Regions from separate parts of the Peribacillus sp. B-H-3 genome, predicted to be linked through region 2. Evidence: riboswitches for the same ligand, from Rfam matches in the RefSeq annotation. Region 2 holds a riboswitch; each other region holds the start of a gene.
The links. Region 2 has a riboswitch for S-adenosylmethionine ahead of mtnK (S-methyl-5-thioribose kinase). Riboswitches for the same ligand answer to the same signal wherever they lie in the genome.
Positions count from the first base shown of each region.

Region 1: it holds a riboswitch for S-adenosylmethionine, as region 2 does, so the genes downstream of both, ACN6MY_RS22490 (O-acetylhomoserine aminocarboxypropyltransferase/cysteine synthase family protein) here and mtnK (S-methyl-5-thioribose kinase) in region 2, are expected to answer to the same signal.
Region 3: it holds a riboswitch for S-adenosylmethionine, as region 2 does, so the genes downstream of both, ACN6MY_RS03195 (alpha/beta hydrolase) here and mtnK (S-methyl-5-thioribose kinase) in region 2, are expected to answer to the same signal.
Region 4: it holds a riboswitch for S-adenosylmethionine, as region 2 does, so the genes downstream of both, ACN6MY_RS05025 (sugar ABC transporter substrate-binding protein) here and mtnK (S-methyl-5-thioribose kinase) in region 2, are expected to answer to the same signal.

Region 1 covers NZ_CP183879.1:4,502,812-4,511,010, reverse strand. Annotated here, with positions in the region: gene ACN6MY_RS22530 (3-hydroxyacyl-CoA dehydrogenase NAD-binding domain-containing protein) at 1-396, shown strand, start outside; gene ACN6MY_RS22525 (acetyl-CoA C-acetyltransferase) at 586-1,764, shown strand; gene ACN6MY_RS22520 (acyl-CoA dehydrogenase family protein) at 1,829-3,613, shown strand; gene ACN6MY_RS22515 (arsenate reductase family protein) at 3,759-4,115, shown strand; gene gcvH (glycine cleavage system protein GcvH) at 4,198-4,581, shown strand; gene ACN6MY_RS22505 (toprim domain-containing protein) at 5,018-5,380, shown strand; gene ACN6MY_RS22500 (thioredoxin family protein) at 5,386-5,691, shown strand; gene ACN6MY_RS22495 (hypothetical protein) at 5,850-6,281, shown strand; SAM riboswitch class I at 6,629-6,733, shown strand; gene ACN6MY_RS22490 (O-acetylhomoserine aminocarboxypropyltransferase/cysteine synthase family protein) at 6,851-8,164, shown strand.
Region 2 covers NZ_CP183879.1:3,223,435-3,231,633, forward strand. Annotated here, with positions in the region: gene ACN6MY_RS16010 (pyridoxal phosphate-dependent aminotransferase) at 1-691, opposite strand, end outside; gene ACN6MY_RS16015 (carbon-nitrogen family hydrolase) at 794-1,576, shown strand; SAM riboswitch class I at 1,669-1,824, shown strand; gene mtnK (S-methyl-5-thioribose kinase) at 1,909-3,120, shown strand; gene mtnA (S-methyl-5-thioribose-1-phosphate isomerase) at 3,137-4,186, shown strand; gene ACN6MY_RS16030 (YndM family protein) at 4,200-4,655, opposite strand; gene ACN6MY_RS16035 (S41 family peptidase) at 4,796-6,271, opposite strand; gene deoD (purine-nucleoside phosphorylase) at 6,557-7,261, opposite strand; gene ACN6MY_RS16045 (YozD family protein) at 7,575-7,745, opposite strand; gene ACN6MY_RS16050 (hypothetical protein) at 7,891-8,199, opposite strand, start outside.
Region 3 covers NZ_CP183879.1:665,399-673,597, forward strand. Annotated here, with positions in the region: gene ACN6MY_RS03185 (cytochrome c oxidase assembly protein) at 1-436, shown strand, start outside; gene ACN6MY_RS03190 (CsbD family protein) at 565-729, opposite strand; gene ACN6MY_RS03195 (alpha/beta hydrolase) at 793-1,548, opposite strand; SAM riboswitch class I at 1,617-1,717, opposite strand; SAM riboswitch class I at 1,964-2,081, shown strand; gene ACN6MY_RS03200 (methionine ABC transporter ATP-binding protein) at 2,242-3,258, shown strand; gene ACN6MY_RS03205 (methionine ABC transporter permease) at 3,248-3,916, shown strand; gene ACN6MY_RS03210 (MetQ/NlpA family ABC transporter substrate-binding protein) at 3,913-4,761, shown strand; gene ACN6MY_RS03215 (M20 family metallopeptidase) at 4,821-6,011, shown strand; gene ACN6MY_RS03220 (VOC family protein) at 6,157-6,588, shown strand; gene ACN6MY_RS03225 (efflux RND transporter permease subunit) at 6,860-8,199, opposite strand, start outside.
Region 4 covers NZ_CP183879.1:1,020,070-1,028,268, reverse strand. Annotated here, with positions in the region: gene ACN6MY_RS05030 (sugar ABC transporter ATP-binding protein) at 1-958, opposite strand, end outside; gene ACN6MY_RS05025 (sugar ABC transporter substrate-binding protein) at 1,005-2,078, opposite strand; SAM riboswitch class I at 2,466-2,625, opposite strand; gene pepF (oligoendopeptidase F) at 2,747-4,558, opposite strand; gene ACN6MY_RS05015 (hypothetical protein) at 5,269-5,403, shown strand; gene ACN6MY_RS05010 (glycoside-pentoside-hexuronide (GPH):cation symporter) at 5,407-6,675, shown strand; gene ACN6MY_RS05005 (MFS transporter) at 6,815-8,014, opposite strand.

The DNA of each region.
Region 1 (8,199 bases), 1.3 Mb from region 2:
CGGGAAAATAATTTCCTGAGTTTTGCTGACGGCATTAGCGTTAACCCTGATCATTTGCTGTATGATGCCAAACAGGCTGCACTGTCGCTGTATGAAGCAGGATATACAGCCCCTGCAAGGGTGAAGATTCCTGTAGTCGGTGAAACAGGATATGCCGCCCTTCTATTGGGAGCAGAGTCGATGCGTCTGACAGGATTTATTTCTGATCATGATATGTGCATTGCCAAGAAATTGGCCTACGTACTTGCGGGAGGCAAAGTGCCATATGGTACAGAAGTCGACGAACAGTACCTGCTGGATCTGGAAAAAGAGGCATTTTTAAGTTTGATAGCGCTGCCTAAATCTCAGCAGAGGATGCAGCATATGCTCCTTAAAGGTAAGCCGCTGCGCAATTAAGATTAAATGAAGAATGTAAAAAATGATTAACTAACCCAAGCGCCGGTTTATGTGCAGGCAGATGTATCAGCGGGAAGAAAATCGGCTGGGCAGCCAAAGAAATCTTTGTCCTGCTGCAGCCGTCCATACTGATTTCAAGGAGTCTGAACCATTCAATAAGGCGCTGCGTTCTAATAAGGAGGATCCCTCATGAGAGAAGCGGTAATAGTGGCTGGAGCAAGGACTCCGGTTGGTAAATCGAAAAAAGGGTCGCTTGCTAACGTCCGTCCGGATGATTTAGGGGCTCTTGTAGTAAAAGAGACTTTAAAACGCGCTGGAAATTACGAAGGCAATATTGATGATTTGATTATTGGATGTGCCATGCCTGAAGCGGAGCAAGGGCTAAATATGGCAAGAAACATAGGTGCTCTTGCCGGGCTTTCGCACAATGTGCCTGCCATCACCATTAACCGGTACTGCTCAAGCGGACTTCAAAGCATAGCATATGCTGCTGAGAGAATCATGCTTGGCCAAAGCGATACCGTGATTGCCGGCGGTGCAGAGTCTATGAGCCTTGTGCCAATGATGGGCCATGTAACCCGCCCCAATGCAAAGCTTGCTGAAACGGCTCCTGAATATTATATGGGAATGGGCCATACAGCAGAGGAAGTCGCGAGGAAGTTCGGTATTTCACGCGAAGATCAGGATGCTTTTGCTGTAAGGAGCCACCAGAAAGCAGCCAAAGCGATAGCAGAAGGAAAGTTTGCTGATGAAATCGTGCCAGTGGATGTTACATTGAGGTCCGTTGGAGCCGATCATAAGATAAAAGAAAAGACATTTCAATTTACACAGGATGAAGGAGTACGCGAAGGAACGACTTCAGAAATCCTCGCTAAATTGAGGCCTGCATTTTCCGTTAAAGGCACTGTAACGGCGGGTAATGCTTCACAAACGAGCGACGGTGCTGCAGCGGTCATGGTGATGGACAGCGAAAGAGCTTCCTCATTAGGACTGAGTGCGATGGGCAGGTTCAGATCTTTTGCTGTTGCCGGGGTTCCGCCTGAAATTATGGGAATCGGCCCGGTTGCCGCTATCCCAAAAGCCCTCAAGCTTGCCGGACTTGAACTATCTGATATTGGATTATTTGAGCTGAATGAAGCATTTGCTTCCCAGTCCATTCAAATCATCCGCGAACTTGGCTTGAATGAGGAAATCGTCAATGTGAACGGGGGCGCAATTGCTCTGGGACACCCGCTTGGATGTACAGGTTCAAAGCTGACTTTAAGCCTGCTGCATGAAATGAAGCGCAGAAATACACAGTTTGGAGTAGTGACCATGTGTATTGGCGGAGGAATGGGTGCTGCAGGAGTATTTGAGCTTATCGGATAATGCGGAAGGAAAACGTCTAGATTAATAGATACTCATTTCATTTAATATATTAGGAGGTAACAAGATGTCAAAATCAACTGAAAGCATAGTAAAAGGCGGCGGGTTTCTAGTAGAGGATGTTACGTATGACCAGGTTTTTACACCTGAAGAATTCTCTGATGAACAAATTATGATTGCAAAAACGACAGATGACTTCTTGGTAAATGAAGTTCTTCCGCAGGTCGAATACCTGGAGAAGCATGAGTTTGACCGCTCCGTAAAGCTATTGAAGCAAGCGGGTGAACTTGGGCTTCTTGGAGCGGATGTTCCTGAAGAGTATGGCGGCCTGGGGCTTGATAAGGTCAGCTCAGCACTGATTTCTGAAAAACTTTCCCGTGCTGGCGGATTTTCCATCACTCATGGAGCGCATGTTGGAATCGGTTCACTGCCAATCGTCCTTTTTGGAAATGAGAATCAAAAACATAAATACCTTCCATTACTAGCAACAGGAGAAAAAATTGCAGCATATGCACTCACTGAACCAGGTTCAGGTTCTGACGCACTTGGCGCAAAAACAACGGCTAAATTGAATGCTGAAGGCACACATTATATCCTTAATGGAGAAAAGCAATGGATTACTAATGCAGGTTTTGCAGATGTATTCGTTGTGTATGCGAAGATTGATGGAGAAAAGTTCTCTGCCTTCATCGTAGAGCGTGAATATCCAGGCGTTTCTACGGGCGCAGAAGAAAAGAAAATGGGCATCAAAAGTTCATCAACACGCACATTGATCTTGGAAGATGCCAAGGTGCCTGTTGAAAACCTTCTGGGTGAAGAAGGAAGAGGCCATGTTATCGCCTTTAACATCCTTAATATCGGACGTTATAAATTAGGTGTAGGAGCTGTGGGAGCCTCCAAGCACGCACTTGCCCTTACAGCAGCATATACAAACCAGCGCCAGCAATTCAAGACGCCAATTTCTTCTTTTAACTTAACAAAAGAAAAAATTTCTACAATGGCATCTAAGATTTATGCTGCAGAAAGCTCTGTTTACCGTACTGTCGGTCTATTCGAAAGCAGGATGAGCCAGCTTACAGACGAACAGGTAAAAGACGGCAAGGAAGTGGCAAATTCTATTGCAGAGTATGCCATCGAGTGTTCACTGAATAAATTTTTCGCATCAGAAGTTCTTGACTATGTAGTGGATGAAGGCGTTCAGCTGCACGGAGGCTATGGTTTCATGCAGGAATATGAAATCGAAAGAGCTTACCGTGATTCCAGAATCAACCGGATCTTTGAAGGAACAAATGAAATTAACCGCCTGCTGGTTCCGGGCACATTCTTAAAGAAAGCTTTCAAGGGTGAGCTTCCTCTTCTTCAAAAAGCACAAAGCCTGCAGGAAGAGCTGATGATGCTAATGCCGGAAGAACCTGGTGATGAGCCGCTGGCACAAGAAAAGCTGCTAGTGAAAAATGCTAAGAAAATCGGGTTGCTGGCTGCAGGGCTTGCTGCACAAAAGTTTGGGAACAAGCTTGAGCAAGAACAAGAAATCCTGGTTAACATAGCTGACCTTGCTTCTCTTGCATATGCCATGGAATCTGTTGTGCTTCGTACAGAAAAAGCTATTGCACAATCCGGAGAAGAAAAGAACCAGCAGAAGCTTCTTTATACTCAAATTTTCTGCCAGGAGTCATTCAATCAAATCGAGCAGCATGCGAAGGAAACCCTGGTTGCGGTAGAAGCCGGCGATACATTGCGCATCATGCTTTCTTCACTGCGCAAATTAACAAGGCATAATCCTGTTAATGTGATTGCTAAAAAACGCGAAGCTTCAGTGAAATTGTTAGACGCAGAAAAATATGTGCTTTAATTAGTATGGCAATCGGAGCCGCAGGGATATCCAAAATGGATATTCCTGCTTTTGTATGTCCGGCAGCTGTTTTTTTGCTGGAAGCATAGCTTATTTTTTGAATTAATGCTTAAAAACGGGTATCCTATCGTTAGGTGGTGAAACCATGGGATTGATATTTTATTGGTATCCAAAATGCGGCACATGCAGAAATGCGAAAAAATGGCTGGATGATCATGAGGTTGCTTATGAAGCTGTCCATATAGCAGAAAATCCCCCTTCAAGGGAGCTGATTGAAGAGCTTTACCTGAAAAGCGGCTTGGAATTAAAGAAGTTTTTTAATACAAGCGGCCAAAAATACAGGGAGCTTGGTTTAAAAGACAAGCTTAAGGATGCTTCTGACTCAGAAAAGCTGGATATTCTGGCCTCGGACGGAATGCTGCTGAAAAGGCCGATTGCTTCAGACGGAAATCAAGTGACAGTCGGGTTCAATGAACAGGAATACCAAAAGATTTGGCAATAGAAGAAGTTTTTTGCACCAAATCAGAGAAATCTATTTTATACTATAATAGATCATAATTTTACATACCTTGGAGGGATATACCATGGCAACACCAAAGGATCTTCGTTATTCAGAGGAACACGAGTGGGTAAAAACAGAAGGCGACAAAGTCCGCGTTGGCATTACACATTTTGCACAATCAGAATTGGGCGATATCGTTTTTGTTGAGCTTCCTGAAGTGGGAGACGAGCTGAAAGCAGATGAGCCATTCGGCAGCGTAGAGTCTGTTAAAACGGTTTCTGAGCTTTATGCGCCAATCAGCGGTAAAGTGGTAGAAGTCAATGAAGAGCTAAATGACAACCCTGAGTATGTAAATGATTCACCTTATGAAAAGGCATGGATGGTTGTTATTGAGCCTTCTGACAGCAGTGAAGTGGAAAGCCTTATGACTTCTGAGCAGTATGATGAAATGACAAACGAAGGATAATGCATGACGGGAAGGCTTCTTGCCTTCTCTATTTTTTTACAGTGCTTTTTTCGTAAACGTTGCGGCAATGGAACAAGGTGGCTGATTTCCGCTCCAGGATGCTCGCTTTCCGGGGGGCTCACCTGTTCCGCTAATCCCGCAGGAGTCTCGCACTAAACGCACCAATCAAACTGACTTAACACGGGGATCGCCTCACAGAACTTATTGGAAAACAACAATCTTTAAGAAAAGAGCCTTTTACAAAGAAAGCACTTTGGACACTTTTTTTCTGTTTTGGGTTATTATATGAACAGGGTACGCATTTCTGTCCCGTATGGGGGCAGTGAATTTTAGAAACCCTGCCTGAAAGCCCGATTCGTTCAACTGATCATCAGCGGGGATGAGAGAGCCCTCTGCTGATGGAAGGTTCACTTTATCCTTTAGCGGCGGTGATTGCATGGAATTCGGACAACCTGATAAAGTAATTATTGTAGAGGGAACTTCAGATAAAAGAAAAGTGAAAAGTGTATTGAAGGAAGAAGTGGAAATCATCTGCACCAACGGCACCATTTCAATTACAAGGCTTGATGAACTTGTTGATGAACTGGCTGAGAAAGATGTTTATATTTTAGTGGATGCTGATGAATCAGGGGAAAAGCTGCGCAAACAGTTTAAAAAAGAAATGCCAGAGGCTTACCATCTTTATATAGACCGAATGTATAAAGAAGTTGCTGCTTCGCCGATGAATCATATTGCTACTGTTTTATTGGCAGCAGATATTGAGGTAAACCCCGTGTATTTAGAACAAAGGATGAATTAAGTAATATGCAAGAGTGGAATGAAGAACAGTTAAATACTTCCGTAAAATGGAATCGGACATTTTGTTTATACCTATACACTCCAATGTGCGGGACTTGCCAGGTTGCCTCGAAAATTCTTGCCGTTTCCCTGGAGCTTTTTCCGGATTTGGACTGCGGCAAAATGAATTTAAACTATATGGCGAATATTGCAGCTGAATATGAAGTAGAAAGTGTTCCCTGCTTATTGGTTTTTAAAGAAGGCAAGCTTGATAAAAAGATATACGCCTTTCATTCTGTCCCGTATATATACGATGTACTTAAAGAAATATAACAAACATCACCATTCTTGCCCAAACAGGCAAGAATTTTTTTTGTGCTGTTAAGCGAAAAGGTCAGAATGCTGCTTCTCGGCAATATTTTCATACAGTCAGGCCTTGTCTCCTTATCTCACTTTATATTTTGCTGACCGTTTTTTTTGTGTCCAATTCCATGATTGCTATTGCTCTCTCGGCAGGACAGGGAGCCGCGGCAGCAGCTATGCTTCTCGGATCAAGGTTTGTAAAACGCTTTGGAGAAGTTAAATCCGTTGTTATTCTGCAGCTGCTTTCCCTGCCTTTCTTATTGCTTAAAGCGTATACCCGTCAATTATGGATAGCGGCATCGCCTTTTTATTCCGGCAGGCTTTTAATGAATGCAGGAAACCCCATACAGATGTCTTTAATGATGTCACTTGCAGCAACCGTTCTAAAGGCTGGCAAATTCCATGAACCAGATGGGCCTTTAACCTGGGGTGGGCATTCATGGGTCCGGTATCTGCCTCTCTTGTCATATTATTGGGCAGCTATTGGGGATATGCAGCCGTATTTTCCATTACCGCAGGAATTTATTTGCTGGCAACAACCTTTTTCTTTATGTGTTTAAGTCTCTATCGAGCCAGTCCTCCTTCAATGGGGGCGTTAGTATGGAACCTGTATCTGCTGCATGACATGCTCCAGGGGCGATGCGGCTGATGTCAAAAGAATCCGGTACGCGATGATGGCTTCCCCCTTTTTCTTATTTCTTAGGAAATAAAGTCAAACTATCTGTTATTATCGGAGAATATGCAGCAAGGCTTTGAAATAATGTCGGCAAAGCAAGGAAAATGACAGTCTGTAGCGGAGTTAAATGGCAAGAGTAACAGGGGCAAATATGCCAAAATAAAATTTGACTATTTACATAAGGGTATGTTATATTTTTGATTAAGCAAAATTTTCTGATTAATTAACTGAATCTTATCAAGAGTGGCGGAGGGACTGGCCCATCGAAGCCCGGCAACCGGTATATATCATACACGGTGCTAATTCCAGCAGAGTATCGGCTCTGGCAGATAAGGAGAGATAAAGCAAAGCCTCTTCTTTTTGAAGAGGCTTTTTTGTTTCTCGTTAACCTTCCAGGAATGATTTCAGATGACTCAGAGCCATGAATTCATAAAAAGTTGGGGGAGAAGGAAAATGGCAGAAAACAAAAATTATCGTTTTGAAACCTTGAGCATTCACGGAGGGCTAAAGGAAGATGCTACAGGAGCCAGGGCATTGCCTATTTATCAAAGCAATGCATATTTGTTCAAAGATACAGATCATGCAGCCAATTTATTTGGACTGAAGGAACCGGGGTATATTTACACCAGAATCCATAATCCGACTGTTACTGCTTTTGAAGAAAGAGCGGCACTGCTCGAAGGCGGGATCGGGGCCCTTGCCGTATCAAGCGGAATGGCTGCAATCACACTGGCCATCTTGAATATTGCTTCAGCGGGAGATGAAATTGTATCAGCTTCAACTTTATATGGAGGCACATATAACTTGTTCGCCAATACACTTCCGAGGTATGGAATCAAGGTTACCTTCGTAAAACCGGATGATCCGGAGAACTTCCGTAAAGCCATTACACCAAAGACTAAGGCAATATTCGGTGAAACGATCGGCAATCCAAGCCTTCGTGTACTAGATATTGAAAAAATAGCAGAAATTGCCCATGAAGCAGGAATTCCGCTTATTGTGGATAATACCTTTGCCACGCCTTATTTGTGCAAGCCAATTGAATATGGTGCTGATATTATTGTGCATTCTGCTACAAAATGGCTGCTAGGCAATGGAACTGTACTAGGGGGCATCATCGTGGATGGCGGGAAATTCGATTGGAATTCCCCTGATTTCCCAGGGTTTACGGAACCTGATCCAAGCTATGGAAATATCGTATACAGTGATGCTGCAGGCCCTGCTGCTTTTATAACGAAAGCACGTGTTCAATTACTAAGGGATCTAGGGCCGTCACTCAGTCCCCAAAGCGCCTTTCAATTCACTCTCGGGCTGGAAACCCTGCATGTAAGGATGAAAGAGCACGTATCCAATACCGGAAAAATCATTGATTATTTAGAAAACCATCCGGCCGTAACATGGGTGTCACACCCGGGGCATAGAGATCACCCTGATAGGAAGCTGGCAGATAAATACCTTCCAAGAGGAGCAGGGGCCATTGTCATTTTTGGGATTGAAGGCGGAAGAGAAGCAGGAGCCAAGCTGATTAACTCCATCCAGCTATGGTCACATGTAGCAAATGTTGGAGACGCAAAAAGCTTAATCATCCATCCTGCCAGCACAACCCATCAGCAGTTAAATAAAGACGAACTGATTCAATCTGGTGTAAGCGAGGATTTAGTCAGGCTGTCAATCGGCATTGAAAATGCAGACGATCTGATTGAAGACCTTGAACAGGCGATTGAACAGGCAACTGGCCTAGCGTCCTTGGCTGTGAAATCTTTATAATTCCGAAAGAGAGTGCGGGCATGCATTCTCTTTCT
Region 2 (8,199 bases):
CCTTGGCTCCCTGTGTCTGAAGGAAGCTCAGAGGTTTTTTTCCGCCAAACCCGATGCCGCCATACGCAAAATCATGAACGACGCAGATGGAGTGCTTCTTCGCAAGCTTTACCGTTTTCTCAAAGAAATTTTCTGTAGCTGCTGCACCCGTCGGATTATTTGGATAGTTTAAGAACATCAGTTTTGCCAAGTCGAGTGTATCTTGGCCGATTCCATCATAATCTGGCAGAAAACCGTTTTCCTGCAGAAGCGGCAGGGTTTTGATTTTGGCCTGCGCCAACGCTATCCCGGACATATAATCAGGGTACCCGGGATCTGGAACCAGCGCTGTGTCACCTGGATTCATCAGGCATTGCGGCAGTTCTACAAGCCCCGCTTTTCCGCCGAACAGGATGGCAACTTCTGAATCGGGATCAAGCTTGACATCATATTCTCTTTCATAAAATTCTGCTGCAGCTTCTTTCAGTGACCGAAGCCCCTTGAATGGCGAATATTTATGATTAACAGGATTTTCGGCAGCCTGCTGCAGCTTTTTAATAATATGCTGCGGTGTTGGCATATCCGGGTTTCCTTGTCCTAAATTGATTACATCATGTCCTTGTTCTGTTATGCTGTTCACCTTAGAGACCAGTGAAGCAAAAAACTGCTGAGGCAGATTTTTGAGCAGCTCTGATTTTTGGAATTCTATCATTTTGGCACCTTCTCTGAAATTTCTTGAATTTCTCGTCACAAATGATATATCTTAAAATTACTAATGTAAAGAAAATTCTATGAAATCATGGAGGAAGATAACATGAAATGGAAAATAGCCTGTATACAAATGGATATATCCTTTGGCAGCCCCGCACAAAATTATGCCAGGGCAGAAGAGCTCATCCGTAAAGCTGCAGAGGAAAGGCCCGATATAGCGGTTTTGCCTGAGCTTTGGACAACGGGCTATGATCTCGGCAGGCTTGATGAAATAGCTGATGAAGAAGCGGCCGAAACCGTGGCATTTCTGCAGAATTGCGCAAAAAAATACCGCATCCACTTAGTGGGCGGTTCTGTTGCGAAAAAAACGGCAGAAGGAATAACAAACACCCTCATCGTCATCAGCAAGCATGGAGAGCTGATTAAAGAGTATGATAAGCTTCACCTATTTCGCTTGATGGATGAACATCATTATCTGCAGCCGGGAAAAGAAGATGGGCTTTTTTCTTTGGAAGGCATGCTTTGCGCAGGCTTTATTTGCTATGATATCAGATTTCCGGAATGGATACGTGCTCACGCTTCAAAAGGTGCACAAGCCATATTTGTTTCTGCCGAGTGGCCTAAACCCCGCCTTGCACACTGGAGAGCCCTGTTAATCAGCAGGGCAATAGAAAACCAGGCATATGTAATAGCAGTAAATCGATCAGGCAGTGACCCGAAAAACCTGTTCGCAGGACATTCCATGATAATAGATCCTTGGGGGGAAATAGTGGCGGAAGCTGCAGAAGAAGAAGAAATTATCACAGGGACAATCGATTTTGAAAAAACCGAAAATGTCCGGGAGCAAATACCTGTTTTCTCTGACAGGCGGCCGGAATTTTATTGATATTCTAAAAATTCAGTGTTGACAAATGTTTTTAAATATTGTTATTATTCATTTCAGGAACCAGGAAGAAAAAACTTAATAGCATCAACTTTCTCTTATCAAGAGCAGGCTGAGGGTTATGGCCCTATGAAGCCCAGCAACCGACCGTAATTCCATTGTGAAATGGGGCGAAGCATTTTCGCCGGATCCAATCCTTAAGGCACGGTGCCAATTCCATCAGAAAGAAATTTCTTTCTGGCAGATAAGAGGTGCGAAGCCTACACTTCAAGCCTCTTTCTTTTTAGAAGGGGGCTTTTTCTTTACCCCCGATACATTAATTGGAGGGATTATTCATGACTGAAGCTGAATATATACATTATGAACCACTGACCGAAAAAACAGCTCTAGAGCTCGTGCACCGGCTTGGATTATTTGAAGATGCGGGCAGCTTGAGCTGCCGGGAAATAGGCGATGGCAATTTAAATTATGTTTTCCGCATTACTGAAAAAGACACATCTAAGGGCATCATTATCAAACAGGCCCTGCCCTATGCCAAAGTAATCGGCGAATCTTGGCCGCTTACTATCAAACGGGCTGCCATCGAAGCAAATGCACTTGTCATTTTTAGAAGCTATTGCAAGGAATATGTACCCAAGGTTTACTATTCTGATGAAAAATTGGCCATTACCGTGATGGAGGACCTATCACACCTGACCATTGCACGCGAGGGACTGATAAATGGCGAAGAATATCCCCTGCTGTCAAAGCATATAGGCGAATATATAGCTAAAACCCTTTTCTATACTTCGGATTATTTTTTGGATCACAGCAAGAAAAAGGAATTGGCGCGACAGTTTACCAATCCTGAATTATGCCATATTACAGAAACCTTTGTTTTCACAGACCCCTTTTTCGATAGTGAATCCAATGATTATGAAGCAGAGTTGAATGAAGAAGTTCAAGCTATTTGGCAAAATAATATACTGAAGCTTGAAATAGCTAAATTAAAGAAAAGCTTTCTGACCGAGCAAGAAGCGCTCCTGCATGGAGATCTTCATACCGGAAGCATCTTTGCAGGCAGACAGGAAACAAAGGTAATTGATCCCGAATTTTCTTTTTATGGACCTATTGGATTTGATCTGGGACAGTATATGGCAAATCTGCTCTTTCAGGCTTTCAGCAGATCCCAAGAATTAAAAGAAGCCATCTTTACCCACCTGCATGATGTTTGGGATTCATTTGCGGAGGTTTTCACTGCCCTTTGGAATACACAAGGACAGGAAGCTTTTTGCAGGACAGAAGGCTATCTTGAATTTGTACTGAATAAAATCACCAATGATGCCTTTGGCTTCGCAGGCTGTGAATTAATCCGCAGGACAATCGGTTTGTCCCATGTCAAGGATCTGGACGGAATCCAAGATAAGGACGCACGTATTTCAGCTAAAAAAGAGGCCCTGAGAATCGGGGAATTTTTAATAAAGAACAGGAACCAGCTGGATATTTCACTGGTGACAGAAGCTGTGAGCCAGCATAACCTTTCACTTTCATACACTGCTAAATTATAATTTCGAGGAGATTATCATGCAAAAAACGACAGATATCCCTTCTTCCATCCAGTGGAAGGACACACACATAACTATACTTAACCAGCAGGCCCTGCCTCAGATTACAGAGTTCATTGACCTTTATACGATACAAGATGTTTTTGACAGCATCACCACCCTTAAAGTAAGGGGGGCTCCGGCAATCGGGATTGCCGCTGCGTACGGCATTGCACTTTCTGCTTCTGCATTTATTGGAGATGATCTTTTGGCGTTCAGAAAAAAAACGGAAGAAGATATTTCCTTCCTTTCTTCTTCACGGCCAACTGCTGTCAATTTATTCTGGTCATTAAACAGAATGAGGAAAAAGCTTAATGATGCAAGCAGTGTTAATGGAGCCAAAACCGATTTGACACATGAAGCCATCGCTATTTTCACTGAAGATGAAGCTACCTGCAGGAGCATTGGAGAATATGGGTTAACGCTTTTTAAGCCTGGAGATACTGTCTTGACCCATTGCAATGCAGGTGGTATAGCGACAGCAAGATACGGCACCGCTCTTGCCCCTTTTCACTTAGCAGCTGAAAAGGGAATTAACCTTAGGGTGTTTGCTTGTGAAACAAGACCTGTCCTTCAAGGGGCAAGATTGACTGCCTGGGAGCTGATGCAGGCAGGTGTTGATGTGACCCTGATATCCGATAACATGGCTGCACATGCAATCAGCACACAAAAAATCTCAAGCATCATCGTTGGTGCGGACAGGATCACGGCAAACGGCGATACAGCGAATAAAATCGGCACACTCAGCCTTGCTGTACTGGCAAATCACTTTGGCATCCCCTTTTATGTTGCCGCTCCTTCCAGTACGTTTGATTTATCCCTGGAAACTGGAGATTTGATTCCTATTGAAGAAAGAGACCCAAAGGAAATAACTCATATTCACGGAGTCCGGGTCGCCCCCGAAAATGTCTCAGTCTTCAATCCTGCATTTGATGTCACGCCTAATCATCTGATTACAGCCATCATAACTGAAGAAGGAATCATTTATCCAGATTTCAAAAAAAATATTCCAGATACTATAAAAAACTAGGGAGCTTCGCCCCCTAGTTTTGTTTGTTTTCATTATGATCCTTAAACTCTGGTTCTTCTGAAAATTCTGTCTCATATGATAATCTCCGGCTATAGACAGCCTTCTTATCCTGTACATTTCCTGTTCCGTTGCTCGGGCTTAGAATATGCCGGTGTACAAATACCTCTGCACCCAGTACAATGACGGCAGAAATGATGCTTCCCCATGCAATCTGCAAATAATTCTGCAGCACAATGTTCCCGAAAACCCATACGCTTATATATGTGATCAAAAAATCAAAAGCCAGTGCCGCTTTATTCCCGAGTCTTGGCAGAAGGATCAGGTCGCCGAAAATATAGGATACAATGACGGCAAATAAGCTAAAAGATATTATTTCTAAAAAGGAAGCTTGAAAAAACAAATCCAGTCCGACAGAAAAGGCTATAATGCAAGAGAGGAATTTAATGGCCAAAATTACTGCATTTTTCACAGGCGTTCACTCCTTTTTCTCTTTAATATGAGGTAAAAGCCTGCATTTTATACATATAAAAGCCGATTTAGCGCGGGTGGCGCCAAATCGGCTTTTTACTTGATCAAGCGGCTTCGCTTCCGTGAACACCGCTTACCCAATTATTTAGATTGAAGTTCTTTTTTTAATACTTCCTCTGCCTTCTTGACTTGAGTGTCATTGGCAAGGATTTTATTGCGCAATATCTCCATTAGCTTTACAGTCGTTTCGCCTGTAATAATGCCTGTTTTCTTTAAGGAATGGTCACCCTGGAACTTCATGACGGCAGATTTGGTTTGTTCATCGAAAAATCCGTCAGCCTTGCCAGGATTGTATCCTTCTGCTTTCAGCATCTCTTGTGCAGACTGCGTTTCAGCAGACGACATAGATTGCTTCAGCACTTTATCAGGAGAAATAAATGGCAGATTCGCATAGCTTGGAAGCGGTACTGCGATATCTGGGTTTATTCCCTTTTTATGAATCCAATTTCCGTTTGGAGTCAGCCATTTTGCAATCGTATATTTGATATTGGATCCATCACTGAAATCTTGCGAAGTCTGCACAGTACCCTTTCCGAAAGATTTTTCCCCGATGAGTTTTATACCAGCTGCTTCACTGACAGCTCCGGAGACAATTTCGGAGGCGCTCGCGCTTCCTTTATCGATCAGCACAACAACAGGAAGCTTTAACTCGCCATTATTTTGAGATTTTATGATTTCTTTCTTTCCAGCTTTATCTTCTACCTGAACAATCACTTTTCCATTTGGAACGAACATGCTGGCAATTTTCACGGCCTGGTCAAGAAGCCCGCCCGGATTTCCGCGCAAGTCAAGGATAAGACCCTTCATGTTCTTCTTTTTCATTTGGCCAATTGCTGTTTCAAGCTCTTTTGAAGTATTATCGGAAAAGCTTGTCACCTGGATCCTTGCAATTCCCCCTGATAGCATTTCAGGATATACAGTTTCAATCGGGATTGTATCCCGCTCAATACTCACTTGAATAGGATTGGCATCATCTCCTCTTGAAATCTCGAGATCTGCCTTTGTCCCTTTTTTGCCGCGGATTTTCAATACCGCTTCTGTAGCGCTTAATCCCTGAAGGCTCTTGCCGTTAACACTCAGGATGACATCATTGGGTTTAAGGCCTGCCTTTTCGGCAGGTGACCCCTTAATTGGAGAAACCACCATGATTTTTGAGTTTTGCTCCTGAATCTCTGCCCCAATTCCCTCAAATGAAGAAGAAATGCTTTCATGGAAGCTTTTTGCTTCCTTATCCGTCATATAGTCTGAATAAGGATCGCCTAGTGCTTCCACCATTCCATTTATTGCTCCGTTGACAAGCGTCTTATCATCTGTTTTTTGATAATACTGGCCCTTGAGTGTATTATAAGCAGAGAATAGCTTATTAAACTCCGGATGGTCTCCCTGCGTTTTTGCCACAATTGGAGCCGCTTTATCGTTGCCAAATGTAAGGGCAATCGTAGTGATTCCTGCTGTTAAAAAAATGAGCAAAAAAATCCCCATTATGAAAGGGAACCTTTTAATTTTAATAAATTTGGGTTCACTATTGTGTTCATGCTGCTTCTTTTCTTCTTCCACTAACCTTCACCACTTTCACCCATCAAAACTGGACTGTTTTATATTCAGGAATATTATGATTATTTTATCAGGTTTGTCAGCAAACGAAAAATATTAATAATCAATTTTAAGGAATTACAGAAAAAAGCCGGCATTTTCAAAAATAATGCAGGGCTTTTGAGGACATAAAAAATGCAGGCAGTCCAGCCAATGGCATAAGTTTCAAAAATGGCATATGCCAAATTCATGGTGTGTCATGCCATTGACTTTACTGCCCGATCTCTTTATGGGGAGTGGCAGGACTGCTTACTCTGCCGCTGCTGCTTCCAATGCAACTTCGATCATTTCATTAAAAGTGGTCTGCCTTTCTTCGGCTGTGGTTTCTTCTCCAGTTAAAATGTGATCGCTGACAGTTAAAACAGAAAGAGCTTTGCGCCCGAATTTGGCAGCAATCGTATAAAGAGCCGTTGTTTCCATTTCAATGGCAAGAATCTGGTATCTTGCAAGCTTCTCTAAGTCAGCGTTATCATTATAGAACTGATCGGCTGTGAATACATTTCCCGCTTTTAGGCGGAGGCCTTTTTTAAGTCCTGCATCATAGGCCTTTCTTAGAAGATCAAAATCTGCTGTCGGCGCATAGTCAATTCCCCCGAATGCCATGCGGTTCATCTGTGAATCTGTTGATGAGCTCATGGCAAGGATGACGTCACGGACCTTAACATCTTTCTGGATGGCTCCGGCTGTTCCTACACGAATTAAATTCTGAACATTATAGCTTGAAATTAATTCATTCACATAGATGGAAATGGACGGGACTCCCATGCCTGTTCCTTGTACGGAAACTCTCTTGCCCTTATATGTACCGGTATAGCCAAACATGTTTCTTACTTCATTATATAATTTGGCATCTTCCAAAAAGGTTTCTGCTATGTATTTAGCCCGAAGCGGATCTCCCGGCAATAAGACCGTTTCTGCAATTTCGTTTTCTTTTGCACCAATATGTACACTCATTGTATTGTCCTCCTCATTGTAAAGGATATTCATATATCCTACATTAATATAACACACAGGTATCTTGAAAGGGAAATAGAACTATATTAATGGGCAGCATCGCCAAAAGGATAAAAATATATGGCTTTGTTCTTTGTTCTGCGGAGGATCCGCCTTACTTCGTGGTTAAGCGTTACATGCTCCACAAGCGAGCCATGTGTCAGGAGCATAAATAAAAACAGCAACAAATAAATAAAACGGCGGGGGTGTCCGCCGTTTAGCTTCTCGAATCATTTCATTAAAAGGGCAATCCATCTGCCGGCTTCATTGCCGCCTACTCATCAATTTCTTCATCAATGATGCTTTTTTCAAGCAAATAGTCGAATGTAATATCAGCGATATCTTCTACTTCTTCTGCTGTAGGAATATAGCCCCTTTTCATAAGCTCTCTAAAAAAGAACTCGGCAATTTCTTCCGTATCAATAAATACCTCGATTTCCCGCATATCATCGCCCCCTCAATAAAGATGTATGAAAAAAACAAGACAAATATTCCTTGTCTATTCGTGATGGATCCGGAAAATCCCGTCTTCATGAAGCCTGCTGGCGTATGGTGTCCCATAAGTTTTCATTTTAGCCGCCAGCCATTTTTCATGAAGAAGACTCCCGATATTTATTACCATAGTTATATACTTCATTTGCAGCCTTTTGGACTTTGATCATGGCAATATTCATAACCTGTTTAAAATCTTCATCGCCAAACATGTCATACAGCAGCTGATAATCATTATATAAATCGAGAAGCCCATCGATGAAAGCCAGTTTCTCCGATTTCGTGTTTAACGTTTCCTGCTCGCTTGCGCGGGAATCCTTCTTCGTTTTATTGAGATCTACCTTCACAGGTTTTTTGGCTATAGAGTGAAGCAAGCCAAGTTTTTCAATGATGCCGTCCGCCTCTTT
Region 3 (8,199 bases), 2.1 Mb from region 2:
CCTGTTTTTTCATCCCGTTGTGGCTGCTGTCCTGAATATTGGCGGCCTCTGGCTGCTTTACATGACAAATTTATACTATGTAATGCACGAGAATATGATATGGTATGTTGTCATACATATGCACATCTTCATCGCCGGGTATCTTTTCACCGTTTCCATGATTTATATGGATTTGGTCAGCTGCCGATACCCATTTGCTTATCGCGCGATAGTATTGGTGCTGGCGTCCGGTGGACACGGGATTTTATCAAAGTACATCTATGCATATCCACCCGCTGGTGTAGGGGAAGCCCAGGCAAAAACAGGGGGGATGCTCATGTACTATGGCGGGGATGCAATTGATCTCATCATGATTTTTATTTTTTGCCTGCAATGGTTTAGAGGCGCACGCCCTAAAGCATTTGCATCAGTAAGGCAGGGAGACTCCTTTATATAATAAAAAAAGCAGCCCTCCGAAAAAAATGGAGGGCTGCTTTTTACACCTGTGCGCATATAGAAATTTTATTCTTTATCGTAATACGGAAGCTGCAGATTTTCTGCAGCTTCCTAGTGTATGGTTTAGTATTAATCCTTTAGTTTGCCAATACCTTCTTGGATTTCGCCTTTTAACTTATCTTTCTTGCCTTCGCCCTGCATTCTTTTATCATCGCTGGCATTGCCCATTTGGTCCTTGGCTTCACCTTTTACTTTATTTACAGTACCTTTGACTTTATCAGATAAACCACTCATCTTTATCTTCCTCCTTCATTGGTTTACTTGTTATTTACCCGCAGAGGAGTCTGTTAAACAAAATTATGATGCCATTTCTTTCTTGGAATGTTCTTCAATAAAGCGAAGCGTATTTTTGATAATGTGTTCCTTATCATAATCAAGGGAGGCCACATGGTAAGACTGCCTAAGAGCGATGAGTTCTTTTTCAGGCGAAGCGGCCTGATCATAAAGATAAAATGAACATTCTGCCGGAACCACATGGTCTTCAACCGAATAAAACAAGAGCAGGGGACAGGTTGTTTTTTTAACGTTTTCACTAGTCAGATCCATAAGCGACAGCAGCTGTTTAATTGAGTGGAGCGGCACTTCTGGATAGGTGATTTCTTTTGCCGATGGATCCTTGATATCTGGTGAGCCATCCGGGACGAAAAGGGGGGACTGGACTTTTCGGTATTGCTCATATTGCGGCACCTTTAAAGCAGCGTTAACTGTAATGACGCCATCACAGCTTGTCTTCGAAGCCAAATCAATGGCCAGAGCCCCGCCCATGGACTGCCCCAGGATATAAACCCTCCTGCAGGTTTGCTGAAGAACGCAGTAGGCGTCTTCCAGGTTTTGAATCCAATCCTGATAAGAACAGGCTTTCAGGTCGCTCGCAGCAGATCCGTGCCCTTTTAAACGGGGTGCATAAACGGTATATCCCTTCTCGGCAAACTGGCTCCCTAAATATTCAACACTCTGAGGAGTCCCGTTAAAACCGTGGCAAATTAAAATTCCTGTAGAATTGCCGGGATGGAAAAAGGATTCAGCACCAGGAATAACAGGGGAAAATGACATTGCGAAAAAACTCCTTTCTAATATAAAAAACTTTCCTTGCCCGGCTGCAAAGAAAGTTTTTTAAACAAATCTTATCAGCCAAAGCAAATATGCTTTGCTGGTAGGAGCACCTTTCATGAGGCTGCTGTGAAGTCATTGAGCCAGATCTCTCGTTCACTCGTGATAATGGTATATGAAGTTTATAATTTACTATTCTTATTAATTTACTTGGTTTTATAATAACACGATATGATTTTTTTCGTCAACCGTTCCCTCTTTTATCTGTAAAATCTTGTTCTGAATTCTTTTTGAATACATAACCTAGAATGACGAAACGGAAATTTTTTATTGGGAATTTTAAAAAAATATTGACTTATCCCATAAGTCCACATAATATTGTAGTTACAAATTAAAAAACAATTGAATAATATGCTATTACTTATCCAGAGAGGTGGAGGGACTGGCCCTGCGAAACCTCGGCAACGGGTTTGCTTCTTATTGCAAATACCGTGCTAATTCCTGCAAATCGGTACAATCGGTTTGAAAGATAAGAAGTAGATCGGCTTATACATATAAACCCTTCTTCTTATCTGTCATGGATAAAAGAAGGGTTTTTTCGTTTCCGGAAGATTGATGAAAGGGGCGGCTTATATGTATATAACTGATTAAACTTATGAGAATACTAGGTTAAAAGCGCCATAGGAGGAATTAGAATTGATTGAAATCAGAAATGTTTCAAAGGTTTATCAGGGAAAAACCCCTATTCATGCACTAAATAATATTTCTCTGACAATAGATAAGGGGAATATATTTGGAATCATAGGATTTTCAGGAGCAGGAAAAAGCACGTTAATAAGATGTCTTAATCGGTTAGAGGAACCGACAGAAGGAACAATCAGCATTGATGGATTGGACTTGATGTCATTGAATGAAAATGAACTTAGGAAAACACGCAGGGAAATTGGGATGATTTTTCAGCATTTTAATCTGCTTTCTGCTAAAACCGTTTTTGACAATATTGCAATGCCCCTATATCTCCAGGGGGAAAAGAAGCGGGATGTTCAAAAAAAGGTGATGAATCTCATTGAATTTGTAGGACTCAGCGGAAAGGAAAATGTTTATCCGGGCCATCTGTCTGGCGGACAAAAACAGCGTGTCGGAATCGCCAGGGCCCTTGTGACAGATCCCCAAATCCTGCTTTGTGATGAAGCAACATCCGCATTGGATCCAGAAACAACAAGAAATGTTCTTGAACTGTTAAGAAAGGTAAATAAAGCTTACAGTATTACCATTGTCCTGATTACACATGAAATGAGTGTGATTCGTGATTTATGCGATAAGGTGGCGGTGATTGACGACGGGGAAATCGTTGAAGAAGGGACAGTTTATGATGTGTTTACTAATCCTCAGAAAAGAATTACCCGTAATTTCGTTAATACCGTTCTGCAAAATGAAATACCGCCTCATTTATCAAAAAAAATAAGAAGCGGGACCTATTACCGTCTTGTTTTTCTGGGAGAAAAAGCGGCACGCCCTTTACTATCGGAAGTTTCCAAGCAGTTTGATATTCATCTGAACATCCTGTATGGATCTATTACAGAGCTGCAGGAAAAACCATACGGAAATCTTTTTATTGCGATTGACGGGGAAATTGAGGAAAGAAATAAGGCCGTTCAATTTATCTTGAATAGCGGAATCGACATAAAGGAGGCCGAAGCGCATGGAGCTTAATTGGGAATTTTTCTGGCCCCAGTTTTTCCAGGCTTGTGAAGAGACGTTTCTCACTGTGTTTGGATCATTCATTTTTGGAACAATCATAGGACTGCCATTAGGCATCATTCTTGTGATCACGAGACCCGGACATATCATGGAAAATAAGGCTGTTTTTCTAGCCCTGAATACCATTGTGAATATAGTCCGTTCTGTACCCTTTATTATTCTTCTGGTTGCTATTATTCCATTTACAAGGCTTGTGACGGGGACATCAATAGGTGTAGCTGCAGCGATTGTACCTTTGTCCATTTTTGTAGGCCCGTATCTTGCAAGGCTGATTGAAAATTCCATGCTCGAGGTGGATAAAGGAGTCCTGGAAACAGCTCACGCAATGGGAGCCACAAAAATGCAGATTATCACTAAATTCATTATTCCAGAAGCAGTGCCATCATTGATACTTTCGTTTACTACAGCAACGATCGGGCTGATCGGTTCGACAGCAGCGGCGGGCGCAGTAGGTGCAGGGGGTCTTGGGAACCTGGCTATTACTTATGGCTATCAGCGCTTTATCACGGTCGTTATTGTCATTACAGTCGTATTGCTTATTGTTAGCGTTCAGCTTATTCAAAGCTTTGGAAATACATGGTCAAGATATGTGAGGAGGAAAAGAGGATGAAAAGATTAAGTATTATTTTCGCGGCAGTGGCAAGTTTGATATTGGTTTTAGGAGCATGCTCATCAAATTCAGCTTCCAAGGATGGAGGCACACGCACAATAAAAATAGGGATAAATGGTGACGACAATGATCTTTGGAGTCTTGTCCAAAAACAGGTAAAAGACGATGGAATCAACCTGAAGATTGTATCTTTTTCAGATTATGTCCAGCCTAATACAGCCTTAAATGATGGCAGCATTGATTTAAATTCTTTCCAGACCATCACTTATATGAATCAATTTAAAAAAGATCATAACCTCGATATTTCGGCAATCGGCTCCACAGTGATAGCGCCAATGGGGATTTATTCTAAAAAATATAAAAAGATAGAAGACATACCGGACGGAGCAACCATCACAATACCCGATGATGTAACCAATGCCGGGCGGGCTCTCAAGCTTTTGGCATCAGCTAAGCTTATTACACTGGTGGATAATTTTGATCCGAGAGGCAGTGTGGACCAAATCAAAGACAATCCGAAGCACTTGAATATCAAACCGATTGCAGCCGGACAAACGGCAAGATCGCTTGAAGATGTGGGAGCGGCTGTCATTAACAATGGATTTGCCGTGCAAGCCGGCCTGAAGCCTTCCAAAGACCCTCTTTATAAGGAAGATCCGAATGACAAAGCGGCCCAGCCTTATATCAACGTAATTGCTGCTGCAACAAAAAATAAAAAGGATAAAGATTTCCTTAAAATCGTAAAAGCATATCAGTCGAAAGCAGTTCACGATTACATCATCAAACGCGATAAAGGTGCCACGGTGCCAGTAGTAACCTCGATAGATAAAATTAAAAACTTATAGGATGAAATCTTTTTTGCTGGCCAGCTCAAATATAAAGTTAAGAGAGAGGAGAGGTTTATATGACAGTAGTAGTTGAAACACAAAGAGATTTGATTGTGAGAAGCATTGAGGATGGCAGGGATAGATATATAGAAGCAAGCCATAACATCCACGAAAATCCTGAAATAGGAAACCAGGAATATTTTGCGTCTGATACATTAACTAATATCCTGGAGGAAGCTGGCTTTGAAGTGACAAGAAATGTCGCCGGGCATGAAACGGGCTTTATAGCAAGAAAATCCTCAGGAAAACCGGGCCCCTCCATTGCGTTTTTAGCAGAATATGATGCTTTGCCGGGACTTGGGCATGCCTGCGGCCACAATATTATTGGAACGACGAGTATTGCTGCTGGAATTGCTTTATCAAAAGTGGTTGAGGAAACCGGCGGAGAAGCAGTGGTTTTCGGTACCCCTGCAGAAGAAGGAGGCCCTAATGGAAGTGCAAAGGGGAGCTTCGTTAAACATGGCTTGCTTGAGGGCATAGACGCTGCGCTCATGATACACCCGAGCGGTAAAACAGGGCTGACAAGCCCATCTTTGGCAGTTGACCCTTTAGATTTTTTCTTTTACGGAAAAGCGGCACATGCTGCGGGATCACCGGAAGAAGGAATCAATGCCTTAGATGCAGTAATTGGTTTATTCAATGGAATCAATGCCCTTCGGCAGCAATTGCCTTCAGATGTAAGAATACACGGAATCATTACCCATGGAGGCGATGCACCTAATATTATTCCTGACTTTGCCTCTGCCCGTTTCTTTATTCGTGCCAGCACATGGAAACGTGCAGAGGAAGTGTCAGCTAAGGTCAGGAATGTTGCTCAAGGTGCCGCACTTGCTGCAGGAGCTACCGTAAAGATTGAGCGATTCCAAAATGAAGTGCATGATATTGTTATCAATACATCTTTGGATGAGGTTCTTCGGGAAGAACTGGAGAACCTAGGAGAAACTGTTGATAAGAGAAGCGGAGGAATTGGATCCACAGATGCAGGCAATGTAAGCCATGTGGTGCCGACAGCGCATCCTTATATAAAAATCGGCCATGACGAGCTGATTGCACACACAAATGAATTCCGCGAGGCAGCCGGCTCCAGGCAGGGAGAACACGCATTATTAACAGGAGCCAAAGCCCTTGCATTGACAGGCTACCGACTCCTGACAGACAAAGAATTGCTGCAAAAAGTTAAAACAGAATTCCGCCATGCGGAAAAATAAATAATACACAAAGATCATAAGACCCTGACTAGCGGTTTTATGATTTTTTTTAGGGGTCTGACCCCATTTTGTCGAAAAATATATGATTCAAATGTAGTTCTCCGCATTTATACTGTGTATAAACAGTGGTTAGGAGTGGTAATATATGGTCCCGCAGCGTGTAACACTTATAACAATAGGAGCAATCGATTTGGCGGAACTCCGCGCTTTTTATCAAAAGCTGGGCTGGAGCGAACCGGAAATGAGTTCAGATCAATATGCAGTGTTTAAAACAGCCGGTGTGCTGTTGTCTCTCTTTCCTTTGAAAGAACTGGAAACTGATTCAGGAGTGCAAATCCATAAAACAAAGGATACCTATCAAGCAGTTACTTTGGCTATTAACGTAAATACACCGGAAGAAGTTGATGCCGTTATTGACCATATCCGAAAAATAGGAGGGAAAATTCTCCGAGAACCAAGTGCTGCATTCTGGGGAGGGCGGACCGCGTATTTTGCAGATATTGAAAATAACATGTGGGAGGTAGCGTGGAATCCGGATTCTGTATTTGACGAAAAAGGAGCTATGCTTGCTTTTTAGTAATGACTCTTTATATCTTGCCTGTTGCCAAATTGTCGGTTAACGCCATTCATTACGGAATTCATGCAGTTATGGAAAGGATTCGACGCAAGCGCCATGGCGCCGCGTCACCCTGCATGACGCCTCCTCAGCCAAGCATAGCTGACGGAAGACGGGCCACAAACGCTGACCTAAGTATATAGCTTTAATGCATATATCACCTGAAGACCAGCAATATGGAACAAGCAAAATGCCCCTCACGGAATGTGAGGGGCATTTGACTAATATAGTACTATGCTTTCCTTCTTTTTTTCTTTTTGCCGAAGCTTGTGATGAATTCGTATACGACAGGGACGATGACAAGAGTTAACAGCGTGGAACTGATCAAGCCGCCAATTACGGTGACGCCCAGTCCTCTTGAAATTAATCCTCCGCCCTCAGTGCCGATTGCAAGCGGAATGAGTGCTCCCACTGTTGCGATGGCTGTCATAAGGATTGGACGTATCCTGGTTGCTCCAGCTTCTAGAAGGGCATCGCGTTTGCTGAGTCCTTCTTCTTCTTTCTTAATCACTCTGTCTATAAGGACAATGGCATTGGTCACGACGATTCCAATCAGCATCAGTGCGCCAATCAATGCAGATACACTGATCGTTTCACCTGCCAGGAATAATCCGGCCAATCCGCCGATAATAGTAAATGGCAGAGAGAAAAGGATGGCAATAGGTGCAAGCCCTCCGTGGAAGGTTATGACAAGAATCAAGTAAACAATCGCGATGGCAGCTAGCATGGCAAGTCCAAGCTGGCTGAATGAATCGCCTATTTGTTCGGAAACTCCGCCCAGGGAAACGCTCGCTCCTGCAGGCAAGTCCAGTTTATCTATCTTATCCTGAACCTCTTTGGTGACCTTGGAAACATCTTTGCCTTTAATTTTGGCGGTAACGTCAGCATACCTTTTTCCGTCGCGGCGGGTTACGGTATCCGGTGATTTTCCTTCTTTGATTTTGACAACCTCTTTTAGCGGAACTTCCATTCCAAGAGGGGATGTAATGGTTTTGCTAGCTAGGTCATTTTTATCCTGGAACTGTTTATTTTGTTTTTCAATATAGATATTTACATCTTTTCCGTCTTTTTTGATGGTTGTTAAAGTTTCTTTTTCACCTGTTGCAGAAAGTGCCATCGCGACCTGTGAAGCAGTCAAGCCAAGATCACTCAGTTTGCTTTGGTCAGCAACAAGCGTGTATTGCTGATAAGACGCAGAAAGAGTAGTGTCGGTATCTTTTAGGCTGCTGTTATCATTCAGCAGCTTGGTCACTTTTTTGACAATGGGCTCTATTTGGTTCAGATCTTTTCCGTAAACATGAAGTGTCAGCTCATTATTGGAGCCTGTGCCGCTGAAGTCCTGCGATTTCCATGTTCCGGCAGTGCTGAATCCGGTAAGATGTTTTAAGGATTTGTCTTTCTCAGCTTCAAAATCCTGTGTGTTATTTTTATAAGAGACGTACAGCATCGCTGAATTTCCGGAACCGGGCATCATCGGATTTTCCCCTCCGATTGTGTACTGCACAGAGGTTACCTGTTTTTTATCCATGAAGAACTTCTCAGCTTTGGCGGCTGCTTTTTCAACATCTGATT
Region 4 (8,199 bases), 2.2 Mb from region 2:
GTTCCCCGTGTACAAGGACCTCTCCGCTCTTCCAGGGAGTTAGTCCAAACAGAGCTTTGGCCAGTTCTGTCTTCCCTGCCCCGACAAGACCCACCACACCGACCACTTCTCCTTTTGAAACAGAGAAAGAAATATCTCTAAGCATCTCATCATCGTCCAAATGCCTGACCTCAAACAGCACATCTCCTATTTTGCTCCCGGATCTTAATAGCTCCATACTCAGCTGGCTGCCGAGCATCTTGTCTACCACTTGCTGCTGGGTGATTTCCGGGGCAAGGAAAGTCCCTGCCGCTTCTCCGTCCCTCATCACCGTAATGCGGTCACAAATTTCAAAAACCTCCGGGAGCCGGTGGGAGATAAAAATACTTGCTACCCCCCGCTTCTTCAGCTTCTGGATGATTTCAAATAAATGCCGTGTTTCTTCAAGCGAAAGAGGGGCTGTTGGCTCATCAAAAATAATGATTTTTGCCTCCCTGACCAGGGCCCGTGCTATCAGGACCATTTGTTTTTCTGCGAGGGTGAGAGCAGACGCCGGCTTATCGGGTGAAATCCCCCCTGCATGAAGCTGAATCAGCGCGTCATGTGCCTGCTTGAGCATCTTTTTCCTTGATACAAACCATTTTCTTTCCGTGGAGAATGAATCCAGCAAAATATTTTCAGCAACTGACAATTGCGGAACAATGGCTGTGTCCACCTCCTGGTAAACGCAATGAATCCCACATTCCTTGGCTTCCTTGGGAGAGCGGAAGTTGACGGTTCTTCCGTCCAATACTATCTCACCGCTGTCCTCAGTGAACACCCCTGAAAGAATTTTAATCAGTGTGCTTTTGCCGGCACCATTTGCTCCGAGCAGCGCATGTACTTCACCTGCTCTCAGCTCGAATTTTGCCTTTTTCAAGGCCTTCACTTGGCCGAATGATTTCGAAATGCTTTTCATCTCCAGCAATTTAGCACTCAATTTATTCTCCCCCTTTCATCAGTCCGCGACTGGGCTTTACATTTCTTTACTTCCCATTTTCCAGGTCTTTGAGTTTTTCTGTATATCCCTGCTCGCTGTGTCCCCAGCCTTTTACATATTTATTGAGCTCTGCTGTCGTAATTTGTTCTGCAGGCAATTCTTCTTTGGTGACGAACACCGGATTTAACTTCACTTTATCAGGCGCGGATCCGGAGCTGAGTTTTTGATAAGCATAACGAACCTGGATTCTTCCGATATCCTTTGGATCAACTGCAGCCGAAGCCACCCATGGGCTGTTTTTATCCTGGATCATTTGAAGATCTTCATCACTCATATCGATTCCATAAACCTTGATATCCGTTCTGCCCGCCTGTTTAATGGCCCGCACCGCCCCTTTGGCAAATTCATCCCAAGCAGCCCATACCGCTGTGATTTGCCCTTTTTTAGGATACTGTTTTAAAATAGCTTCCATTTGCGATTGGGTGTCAAGAGCCGTATTTTGAGTAGCTGCTCCAAAAGCAGAAACCTCTTTTATTCCTGTATTTTTGGCTAAAAAGTCTTTATAGGCAATCTGCCTTCTTTCCATCGGCGCAAATCCCGCAACCCAAATTTTCACGATATTGGCTTTGCCTCCGGAATCCTTGGCCAATTTTTCAAGCGTAGCCTTTGCCATCTGCTGATCCCCTTGCTCAAGAACTGTTACACCCGGTACATTGACTTCAGCATCGAATGCGATAACGGGAATTTTTTTAGCAATGGCCTTTTTCACGCCGTCTGTTAGTGCTTCTTTTGTGCCGTGGTCAATCAAAATGGCATCAAAGCCCTGGTTAATCGCTGCATCAACATTAGAGGACATCTTTGCAAGGTCTCCATCAGAAGTGAATACTGTAACCTTCCCTCCAAATTTTGCAGCCTGCTCCTTCACACCATCAATATATTGTGCAGAAAAAGTACCAAGATTCTGCTGCATAATAAGTGCCACTTTCTTATTTGCAAGCGGATTTTTATCACTTGCTTTTGAATCAGCGGTTGCTTGCTTTCCTACGTGCGGCTGGCACCCTGCCAGCAGCATAATAATAAAAATTAAAGCCATTGATGATTTCCATATATATTTCTTCATTGATTTCTCTCCCTCATAATATTTGAGATTTTCTGACTCCTGGAATTTTCCTTTCAGCTGTATTCCCTCCTGTTTTCCATTTTTAAAGGCTGTTTTTTTAAAGATTGTTGTTTTTTAATGAGTTCTGTGAGGCGAACGCATTGTTCAACCAGGTTGATTGAAGCGTAAGGTGCGAGACTCCTGCTTAGATTTGCGGAAAGGTGAGACCCCGCAGGCGCAGCAGAGGTGGCTCACCGCCCTCCCCGCGGAAAGCCTGGATTATCCAAACTGCTCCCGGAAGCTGCGCGCCTGAATACGGTGACAGGCCAGATTAAACAGAGCCAAAAAATAAAAGCCCCTTTCTGTAAAAGAAAGAGGCTTGAAGAATACAAAAATAGATCTTCTAACCTCTTATCTCTCAGAAAGAATGATCTTTCTGCTGGAATTAGCACCGTGCCCTCTGGTATAAATACCGGCGCATTTTATCACGCGCCCCGTCTCACAACGGAATTACAGTCGGTTGCTGGGCATCATCGGGCCAAATCCCTCCGCCTACTCTGGATAAGAGTTTTAAAGCAAAACATTATTCAATTTTTTTCCTGTGGTGAATATACCATCATCCGATTCTTAATGCAATAGTTTTTAGAAAAATCTTTATTGTCAATAAACTAAAGTCAAGCTTTTGCACATCATTCATATAAAGCAATTAATTCATCAACAAGGGAGCCAACATAGGAAACTGCCTGTTTGATGCATTCCGGCTTCGACATATCTACTCCAGCATGCTTCAGAAGTTCTAGCGGTTTTTTTGTTCCGCCCGCACGCAGGACTTCCAGCCACCTGTCAACAGCCGGCTGGCCCTCCTCCTGGATCATTTGGGCAGCTGCTGTGGATGCGGTCAATCCTGCGGAGTAGGTATACGGATATAAACCCATATAATAATGGGGCTGGCGCATCCAGGTTAAGCTTGCATCTTCATCTATTTCTACAGCATCTCCCCAAAAGCCGGCAAGGACGCTCCCTTTTATTTCAGACAAAGTTTTTGCAGTTAAGGGGTGCCCACTTTCAGCATGCATGTATACTCTTCGCTGATATTCTCCCTCGAGCAAATGTGTCACAAAATTGTGGTAATAGGTTCCAAGCAGCTGCAGGATTATCCAGCGTCTCATCTGTTTATCTTCGGTTTTAGCAAGGAGATGCTTCGCCAAAAGAAGCTCATTTAGTGTAGACGGGGCTTCAACAAAATAAGTTGACGGCCTTGTATTGAATAGCCGCTGATTTTTGTTAGCCAGGTAAAAATGTCCGGCATGGCCCAATTCATGTGCTAATACAAATGCTCCGCGCATTGTATCCTGCCAGGTAATTAAAATATATGGATGAACTCCATACGGGCTTGAACAGAAAGCCCCAGTTCCTTTGCCGACATTGTCGGTACGGTCGACCCATCTTTCTGTCAGCCCTTTTCTCATGATTTCACTATACTCGGGTCCCATTACCTTTAGGGCTTCAAGAATGACAACGCACGCATCTTCATACGTTGTAGCTGGATTAAATTCAGGATCAAGCGGCGCTTTCAAATCACAGAAAAGCATCTTATCAAGCCCCATCACCTTTTTCTTGAGCTGAGCGTAGCGGCGCATATGGGGAGCCAGCTCGCTCTGGATGATATCGAGCTGATTATTATACATGCCAACTGTTACCTGCTGGGGCTCAAGCAGCATTTGCGTGACAGATTCATAGCTGCGCAGCCGCGAAAGTGCAACCTGCTTTGAAACCTCTGCCGAATATGCTTGGGCAAAGGTATTTTTATATTGTTTTAATGTATTCACAAATGATCCGTATGCTTTCCTGCGAAGATCCGTATCTGGTGAGAATTCATAGCGGTCTTCATATAAAGAAAAAGAAACCGCATATTCATTTCCCTCCCCATCATGTATTGGCTGAAACTGCATATCGGCCAATTTGCCCATTTCATATACTTTATAAGGTGAGCTGTGCACATCTCCTAATGCAGCAAGAGCCTTCTCTGTTTCTGGAGAAAGCTTATGCTTTTTCGTCTCCAGCAGTTCTAATAAATTCTTCTCAAAGACCCTAAGGTTTGGTTCTGAAGCTATGTATTCTCTTAAGTCTGACTCTGGCAATTCAAGAATTTCAGAATCAATAAATGAAAGGGCAGCATTCACCTTAGTCATCAGCGCAGAAAATTGTGCATAATCTGCCTGATTGACAGAATCTGTTCCATCTGCCGATCTTCTCAATGATGCATATGTTCCTGCCCTGGTCAATTTCATATGAAGCTGTTCCCGAAGCTCCAAGCATTGCACAAGCTTATCCCCGTCATTTAGCTTCCCCTGAAATTCACATAGTGCTGGAATTTCCAGATTAATATTCTCTAATTGTGTTTTCCAGTCTTCTCTGGAAGAAAATAAATCCTCAAGATTCCAGGTCTGCTCCACAAGTACTTCAGAACGGAAAAGCCGTTTTTCCATTGTTTTTTCCATCAATGTCTCCCCCAATAAAAACTTAGTGACTTCTCAACTAAATGTTATCAGAAAATTTAACCAAATCACAATATTTATTTTTGCACAATCAAGCTTTCTGTTTTTCAGCTTCCACATGTGGACAAAATCGGTACTGAGCTCTAATTAAGCAGGAAACTTCCTTCAGGAATTGTTAGCTATTTATTAGTTCTGAAGTATTGGCAGAGGAGAATTCCAGGAGTGATTCACATTAGCTATGATAGGCAGCCCTCTGATATAACTGGAGTGCATCCTATTCAGGGGGAGAATCAGGAGAGAAAACACAAAAAAATGCAGCCGGCTTTTGAAGGGAGGCCGGCTGCATCTCAATGAATAAAAAGAAAACAATCACCGCAATATGATTGCTCCCTATCCCATTATAAGAAATTTGTCGAATTATGTCGATGGTAAATATTCCTCAAATTTAACTAGGTCCCATTTCCCGTACTCGACATTCTATTTTTGTGCTAATTTTTCTTAATTCAGGTATTCCAGGCATTTGCACTTTCCGACTTGTCGCATTTCACACTTTCAGGCATTTTGTCGGATAAGGAAGAATTATCTTGTTTATAGAATAATTGGCCTGGGTAAAAAAGCCGAAAAATAGAGGCTAACATGCAAACTTGCCCATCATCCAATGAAAAGCCGTTTGCCTCAAGATATAAGAAAATTCCGGAGAAGGTGGAATAAGAATGATGAGCAAAAATTCAGCTACCGAGCAAGGCAATCAGAAACTCAATCACGATAAATTAAAGCTAAAAGAAAAAATTGCTTATGGGATTGGAGATGTCGGCAACAACTTTTTACTGGATATGGGCCAGATTTGATTTATTTGCTTAAATTTTACACTAGGACTGCCCTCTGCTGTAGCTGCCTTTGTATTCCTGATCTCAAAAATTTGGGACGCTATAGCTGATATTACTGTAGGAACATGGATAGATAATCGCCGAAATATCGGGCCTAAAGGCAAGTTCCGGCCATTTATCCTATATACTGCTGTTCCCTTGGCCCTGATTGCCGTCGTCAACTTCATAAATCCGGATTTTTCAATAACCGGCAAAACCATTTGGGCTTATGCATCTTATATGGCTTTTGGAACCATTTACAGTATTTCTAATATTCCTTTCGGCTCTATGATACCTGCCATGACAAAGGATCCTGGAGAACGCGCAGAATTGGCTTCGTTTAGGCAAGCCGGCTCCAATCTGGGACTGCTGATTTCCACGGTAGGCTTTATGCCTCTAGTGCTGAGCATTCATAATGAATCTATTGGCTACCCAATTGCAGTTGCAGTTTTTGCAATCGCCGGTGTTTTGCTGCAGATGTATTGCTATGCCAACATTAAAGAGAGATTTGTGGAACATAAACCAAAAGAAACAAAAGTGCCATTAAGAGAAAGCTATAAAGGTCTCTTTAAAAATACCCCGCTTTTGATTTTGTGCCTGGTCAACTTGTTTACCTTCTCTGCATTTAATGTAAAGCTTGCCGTACAGGTTTATTATTGCCAATATGTCCTTAATAAAATTTCTATCGTACCATATATGGGATTCTTCAGTATTGGGTGCGTGTTCATTGGTGTAGCATTCGTTCCCTTTCTTGTCAGGAAGATCGGCAAAAAGTATACATACATGCTTGGTGCCGCCATTTGGGCGGCTGGCGATGCTCTTGCATACATGCTGGCAAAGGATGCTGTCTTATTTATCATATTTGCCTGCTTGGCTTTCTTTGGAAGCTCTTTTATAAACAGCCTGAACTGGGCTCTTGTATCTGATGCTGTAGAATATGGAGAATGGAAGACCGGAAGAAGATCAGAAGGTGTCGTATACTCTTTCTTTACCTTCTTCCGCAAGCTGTCACAGGCCATCGCAGGGTTCATACCAGGCATGGTTTTAGGAATGGTCGGGTATGTGCCGAATGCCGTTCAAAGTGCAGGCGTTATTTCCGGAATTAAAGGATTGATGTTTATCTATCCGGGTGTTCTGGCCCTGGCTACCTTCATTGTCATGGGTGTTTTTTATAAGCTCTCTGATAATAAATATAATGAAATTGTAGCAGAACTGGACACCCGAAAAAAAAACATTGAATGGGAACTTCTCTAAATCAGCCGTAACACTCGGAAAACATGAAATTACTCCTCTCTCATAGGGGTCAGGCTGTTCGTCCCTTTCTTTAACCAAAAAAATAGCCTGCTCCCATAAAGGGAGCAGGCTATTTTCACTCGTTCAGCATATGCACAAATTAATGGCCGCTTATCTTATCCACGTGCTGGATATGTTTACGCCCAAATGCTACAACCAGCATCGCAAGAAAGACAAATCCTGCTCCTGTTATAAATGGAACATGCGGGTTATAGGATTCAGCAAGCTTATTTGCCAGCCAAGGACCAATCGCACCGCCAATGAAGCGGACAAAGCTATATGCTGCCGATGCAGTCGCTCTCTCTACTGGTGCCACCTGCATGACCGCTGTTGTAATAAGCGTATTGTTAGTGCCCAGGAAAAGACCTGCCACAATAACACAAATAATTACGATTGAAGAAGAATTCGTCCAAATGCCCATAGATAAAAGTGTTAATGCAAATAATATCAGCATCATACACATGGACTTGATGGTCCCGAATTTCGCTTGAAGCTTTGGTGCCACAAAAACGGAGGTGATGGCAAGGCATAATCCCCATCCAAGGAATACATACCCTAAGCCATGTTCATCCAAGTGCATAACAAATGGAGCGAATGCCATTAAAGTGAAGAATCCGATATTATAAAGAAAAGCGGTTAGCCCAAGTCTTAATAATCCTGGATATTTTAAAGCTTTAATAGGATCCAGGATGGAGCCTTTAACCTTTGGCTTCTCAACCTGCGGCATTTTCAGCAGCAAGGCCAAAAAGGCAACCACCATCAAAACGCTGACTCCAAAGAAGGGACCCCTCCATGATATTGAGCCAAGTTCCCCTCCTAATAACGGTCCTACTGATATGCCAAGGCCTATCGCAGCTTCGTACAGAACTATAGCCTTAGCAGTTCCGCCCAGCGCAAGTCCTACAATGGCTGATAGTGCGGTAGCAATAAATAGGGAATTTCCCAGGCCCCAGCCTCCGCGGAATCCGACAATCTGCCAAATTCCATGTGATGACCCCGCCAAAGCAGAAAAGCAAATTGTAAACAAAATGCCTGTCAGCAAGGTCCATTTGATTCCAATTCTGCTTGAGACTACACCAGTAATCAGCATGGCTACCCCCGTAATCAAGTTATAGCTGGAAAACAAAAGTGACACCTGACTTGGTGATGCATGAAGCTTTTCAGCAATCGCCGGCAAAATGGGATCGACCAGGCCAAGTCCCATAAAAGAAATAATCGCAGCTGCAAAGATCACCCAAACAACAAGCGGCTGTTTAACCTGCTGATTTTGGGCAGTGAGTAATTCTTCTCGTTTGCTCATATGGTATATCTGACTCCTTTATTCAGTTTTTTAAAAGTGCAGAAACAAAAATGTAAAATCCAATAATAATCCAATTATATTCCTCTTTAACCTTAACGTCAACGTCACATTTATGAGATTATTGGTTTATGGTATGATGAAAGAAAGATGAACAATTAACATCCTGCACAGAGGATGTAATATAG